DNA from 2 places in the Gilliamella sp. HK2 genome. Region 2 is predicted to be linked to the other one. Evidence: riboswitches for the same ligand, from Rfam matches in the RefSeq annotation. Region 2 holds a riboswitch; the other holds the start of a gene.
The links. Region 2 has a riboswitch for preQ1 ahead of queD (6-carboxytetrahydropterin synthase QueD). Riboswitches for the same ligand answer to the same signal wherever they lie in the genome.

Region 1: another riboswitch for preQ1. It lies ahead of queF (preQ(1) synthase); the one in region 2 lies ahead of queD (6-carboxytetrahydropterin synthase QueD).

What each region holds. Positions count from the first base shown of each region.
Region 1 covers NZ_LZGV01000099.1:53,391-56,608, reverse strand. Annotated here, with positions in the region: gene A9G45_RS12155 (7-cyano-7-deazaguanine/7-aminomethyl-7-deazaguanine transporter) at 1-250, opposite strand, end outside; gene queC (7-cyano-7-deazaguanine synthase QueC) at 322-978, opposite strand; gene queF (preQ(1) synthase) at 1,007-1,480, opposite strand; PreQ1 riboswitch class I at 1,483-1,527, opposite strand; gene A9G45_RS12140 (bpX6 domain-containing protein) at 1,612-3,218, opposite strand, start outside.
Region 2 covers NZ_LZGV01000094.1:69,595-72,812, forward strand. Annotated here, with positions in the region: gene clpB (ATP-dependent chaperone ClpB) at 1-1,024, opposite strand, end outside; PreQ1 riboswitch class I at 1,297-1,342, shown strand; gene queD (6-carboxytetrahydropterin synthase QueD) at 1,346-1,774, shown strand; gene A9G45_RS09920 (7-carboxy-7-deazaguanine synthase QueE) at 1,771-2,385, shown strand; gene argS (arginine--tRNA ligase) at 2,887-3,218, shown strand, end outside.

The DNA.
Region 1 (3,218 bases), on a different contig from region 2:
ATGAAAATAGCAATGCGGGGAGCATCACCACAAAAATTATCTTCCTAGCTAAACTCGCTCCAAATACCCGAATAGTTAAATCGGTGGTAAGAAAGATAAATGGAAAAGTAAACGCCCCCCAAGTGGTTTGAAAACCAAAAATATCAAATGGAATTTGTACTAAATAATTGCTGGAAGCGATAACCAAAATATGAAAAAACGAAAGCCAGCTTAGAGCCTTGATTTGCTGTGCGTGAGTAAATTGGTTTATATGTTCTGAATTAGCGTTCAGGTGCATAAATTTGTCCTTTTTTAATGGGGTAAGTGAACCCAGTGTTTCAATTAATTTGAATGATTAAGGTATTGTGTTAATCCTTTATCTCGAAGAATACAGCTCGGGCATTTGCCGCATCCACCATCAACTCCGTAATAACAAGTATGAGTATGGTCGCGGACATAATCCAAATAACCTAGTTTATCAGCCATTTCCCATGTTTGAGCTTTAGTCAAATACATCAAAGGGGTGATGAGATTGAAATTATAATCCATAGCAAGATTCATCGATACATTCATTGATTTAATAAAAATATCACGACAATCAGGGTAGCCACTAAAATCGGTTTCACAAACGCCAATAATAATGTCACTAATACCGTGTTGCTTGGCATGGCAACCAGCTAAAAGCAAAAACAGCATATTACGTCCATCCACAAAAGTATTAGGGTAATCGCCTTCTTTGGCTGCGGTGATTTGTTGTGAATCATCAATCAAAGCATTATTGGTCGTCTGTTTAATCACCGAGGTATCCACCACGGTTTGCTTAACGCCAAGATCTTCAACAATCCACTTGGCTTTTTCAAGTTCAATAGCATGACGTTGACCATATTGAAAGCTGATGGTTTCGACGTTTTCACGACCATAATCAGCAATGGCTTGCAGTAAACAGGTAGTAGAATCCTGCCCACCAGAAAATATCACTAGTGCTTTACGAGTTTGCATTGAGAGTTTCCTGTTAGGGTAAATTGAATTAGCGATTATCGACTTTTTCAGGATAAAGATCGTGATTAGCCAAACGGCTCATCGCTATTTGTTCCCAATTAGTGCCGGCTTTACCATAATTTGCATAAGGATCGATAGAGATTCCACCGCGAGGGGTAAACTTTCCCCAGACTTCAATATATTTAGGATCCATTAGTTTAATAAGATCTTTCATAATAATATTGATGCAATCTTCGTGGTAATCGCCATGATTACGAAAGCTAAAGAGATATAGCTTGAGCGACTTACTTTCAACCATTTTAATATTAGGTACGTATGAAATATAAATCGTCGCAAAATCAGGCTGCCCAGTGATAGGACAAAGGCTAGTAAATTCTGGGCAATTGAACTTAACAAAATAATCGTTAGTTGGGTGTTTATTATCGAACGTTTCGAGTATTTCAGGACAATAGGTTGTAGGATAGCGAACAGATTGATCGCCAAGTAGTGTAACTTTATTCATAATTTTCCTTAGTTTTTTAGCGTGGGAGGTTCACGAACCACGTAACAAAGCGCACACCATACTCTTTTTAAATAAAAATGTCTAGTACCATTAAGACGCCATTAATTTACCCAAATTCTCACCTATTTATGTTAGATCGAAAACGAGGTTACTTTATTTTCCTTAACATTAACGTGTAATACTCGACCTTGTTTATCAAAGAAACAATATTCACCATCAATGCACAAACCAGAAACAGGCATTGATGAATGCCAATCAATGATCATTTTTATCTGGTTGCTATCAGGGTGATATAAATGAATATTATAACCAATACTATCTTCTTGATTCACACACAGCGCTATTATCTGACCAATTGCTAAAACATGAAGATTCTTAAATTGTTTCTCACTCATCGTTAATGGAATTACTTCATAGTTAAATTTATTAAAAACATGTGATAATTGATTGGTTATATAATCATATTTTAAATATGATATTCTTAACTCATCACTTAACAATACGTTATCACCATCATTTTCAATATCTCGTCTATTTATTAGTCTACGTTCAGGAATACTATAGTAAAATGCTTCACAACAATTCTCAGGATTAACTGTTAATATTGCCTCTTGATGATCTTTTATTGCTATTTGTAACACAGAATTAGGCGATAAATCGACTCGCCAAACAACCGCTAGTGTATTGCCTATATTAATCACTTCAATACAGTTATTATTAACAATTGTCCAATTGATACCATCAAATGTCCAATGACATTGCTGAAATTGGACAACACCTAAATCAATGAATTTGCCAGTACTTAAATCAAGTTTATGAATACGGTAATAGTTATTTCTTTTTACCAATGCCAAAACCTGTAAACGATTATGAGATATCACTAATCTTTCAGCTGGAATCATAAAATGAGCAAGTTGTTTACCTTGCCTATCAACTTTAATGATGCCTGCTTCACCTAACGCCAATAAATAATTATTATCAGTCAAGACAGCCATATGATAAATTGAACGGTAACCTGCTTCTGGGCAAATATAAAGAAGAAGCCGATTAGATTCTAATAAAGGCTTATGTCTTGCTAAAGTTAACGAAGAATTGGGCATATCAATTTTTAAAGATTTATCTTGAGTGAGCTCAATCAACTTTGCTATATCTACTTTGGTAAATTCATTTGGATAAGTGACTACATCAGCTAGAATATTGTTAATCAATACACGTAACAAACTTCGTAAATTTTCAATATATTGTTGTTGTTCTAATATTTGTTGAGCAATACCTAATCTTTTTTGATAAAAATCTGGGTTATTTTTTATCTCCGTCAAGCGATCTTCAAGTTTATCAATCGACTCAGGCATTAATATTAAACGTTTAACTATTGCTTTTGCATCTATTGCCTGTGCATCTAGTTTATCAATGTTATTAAACCATTCTTCAGCAAGATAACGATATTTTGGTAATGGCCAAATAACATCTATCGCTGCTAACCATTCCGCTCGATCAGCCAATGCATTTGCCCATTCTAATCTTAACCTATCCACTATTTCTGGTTGATCTTTTTCAAGCATCAAAATAGCATTAGCAAAAGCATTATCACGCCTTGCTATCATCACTGCTTTATTCCAATCATTTGCTAAACAGCAAAGTTTTATGATTAATTCAGGTTTTGCATCACGCGCAATAGCTAATTCCATGGCTTGTTTGTAACGCTTTCTTTGCATTAAAAATTCTAAGCCTTCATCCA
Region 2 (3,218 bases):
TTGGCTCGGCAACATACACTTTTTGAAAACGACGCTCTAACGCAGGATCTTTTTCAATATATTGGCGATATTCGTCTAATGTTGTTGCACCAACGCAATGTAATTCCCCTCGAGCCAATGCTGGTTTTAACATATTACCAGCATCCATTGCACCATCGCTTTTCCCTGCACCAACCATGGTATGGATTTCGTCAATAAATAATATAATACGGCCTTCTTCTTTCGCTAAATCTTTAAGTACGGCCTTTAAACGTTCTTCAAATTCGCCACGATATTTTGCACCTGCAATCAAGGCACCCATATCTAATGATAAAACGCGTTTATTACGCAATCCTTCAGGTACTTCACGGTTAACGATACGTTGTGCTAATCCTTCAACAATAGCGGTTTTACCTACACCCGGCTCACCAATTAATACGGGATTATTTTTAGTACGACGTTGTAATACCTGAATAGTTCGACGAATTTCTTCATCACGCCCAATAACAGGATCAAGTTTGCCTTGTTCTGCCCGTTGCGTTAAATCAATGGTATATTTTTTCAACGCACCGCGTTGATCTTCTGCATTAGGATCATTCACGTTATCACTACCTCTTACTTGATTGACGGCTTGGCTAAACTTGTCTTTATTGACACCTGATTTTTTAAGAATATCACTTAGGCTCCCTTTATCTTCTAAAGCAGCTAAGATAAAGAGCTCTGATGATATATAACTGTCACCATTTTTTTGCGATAATTTATCGCACAAATTAAGTGTACGGACAAACTCTTGTGATGGAATAACCTCCCCACCCACACCTTGAACTTGCGGTAATCGATCAATCGCCTGAGTTAATTCTTGTTGTAAAATAGCTACATTTGCACCCGCTGAAGCTAACAATGGCGCTACACTGCTGCCTTCTTGATTAAGCATGGCTGATAGAACATGCACAGGCTCTATATATTGATTGTCTTTACCTAATGCCATTGACTGCGCATCAGCTAAAGCTTGTTGGAACTTGTTTGTTAATTTATCTAACCTCATCGTATTTATCTCCTGAGCAATAGATTTGAGTTAAGCGTGTATACATTCAACCCATTTGCATGATATCTAAATGAGTGTTGCAACCTAAATTTCAAGAGCAAATTTAAAATATTTTTTATAAAATTTGTACAGTAAATTAGCGAGTATTTAAAAAACTTAATTAGCGCCAAAATAAAGTTGTTTGTAATATATAAATACACGTTCAACCAGTGTTGAAAGATGACAAATCAACTTTTATCCATTATATTAACACCTTTATTTTGTTAGGCGTGCTAACCGTGGTTCGTAACCCATCCCACGTAAAAAAACTAGGAATACAACATGTTCAAAATAGCCAAAGAGTTTCAATTTGATGCTTGTCATATGCTAGATGGACACAATAAAAAGTGTCATAACCTGCATGGTCATACTTACCGCTTATTAGTCGAAATTAGCGGTGATCTTATCGATAGTGGTTCAAGTCAAGATATGGTAATGGATTATGCCGATCTAAAAATGATTGTTAAAAAGTATATTGTCGATCCTTTCGATCACGCTTACCTTTATAATCAAAATAATAGAAATGAGTGCCGTATTGCTACATTATTGCAAGAAATGGATCGCAAAGTCTTTGCCTTACCGTGCCGAACAACTGCAGAAGGGATGAGTAAATTTATTTTTGATTGCTTATCTAAATATTTGCCTGTTTCGATGATCAAATTATGGGAAACACCAACTTCATATTGTGAATATTATCGGAGCCCAAAGTGATCGAATTTCGCATAGTTGAAATCTTCGAATCTTTACAAGGCGAAGGTTATAATACGGGAATGCCTGCTATTTTTATCCGCTTTGCAGGCTGTAATTTAAATTGTGCTTGGTGTGATACTAACTTTCGCCAATTTACTCGATTTACCTTAGAGGCATTAATAGCAAAAGTAAGCGAATACAAAAGTAAAAACATTATTATTACAGGGGGTGAACCCACTAGGGTTAAAGCGTTACCACAGCTACTTTTGTCATTAAAAAATGCTGGTTATTTTATTGCCATTGAAAGTAACGGTCTTGGCAAAGTCGATGCGCTTATTGATTATATTGCCCTCAGCCCGAAATTTTGCTACCAGTCGCACTATCAAAAAATAGTCCAACCAACAGCCAATGAAGTGCGAATTGTTACCGAAAACCACCGTGATTTTATTGCTTTTTGCCAATATATCGAAACTCAGATACAGGCAAAACGCTATTATCTTTCACCTTGTGAAAAAGATGGTGCATTCAATATATTTGATACCATAAAACTACTGGGAAAAATTAACGAAAATCGATTAGATAATAAATGGTTATTGAATATACAAAGTCATAAACTTGCAGATATTGAATAGTGTCTATTTTTTAATCTAACTCGTTAAATATTGGAGAATGAGATTGAATAGAAATTTTTAAATAAAAAGATAATGAAAGTTAATTAGATAAGTCACTATTTGCTTAAATTAATAAAATAACTTCATTTTGCTCCATTTTTTAGTGGTTTTTGTTGGTATGAAGTGGCTTTATGTCGATTCTTTAAGCTTTGCTAGTAAAAAGGGGTATTGATAATCACAAATGTTCTCCAAACACATAATCCACAAAATAAGTTTATTTTTTTGTTTAAAAATCATTCAGAAAAGCCATTGATTTTATTGAAGTTTTTTGCAACCCTAAATATACTGACAAATAATCAAATAGGGTTATTTATAATAAATCATAAAGTAGCATATCGATTTTACTTAAATTTTTCACTTTTTCTTTAAGCAAAAACCATCGAGCCACTTATGCAATCAGTGACAATTATCGACTTTGTCGGTATTATATTGGTCATTTTATTATAATTAGTTAGGTTTAGTGTGAATATTCAACAATTATTAACACAACGTGTTTCGCAAGCAATGATTATGGCGGGTGCAGATAAGAACTGCGATGCGCTGATTAAGCAATCAACTAAAGTGCAATTTGGCGATTATCAAGCTAATGGCGTTATGTCAATTGCCAAAAAGCTAGGCATACCACCTCGGGAACTTGCTCAGACAGTTTTACAACATCTTGATGTTGATGATATTGCTGAAAAAGTTGAGATTGCAGGTCCTGGGTTTATCAATATCTTTTTAAAAAATAGTTGGATTGCTGAGCAAAATGAAATTGCTTTAAGCAGTGATAAACTTAACATTACTTTACCTGC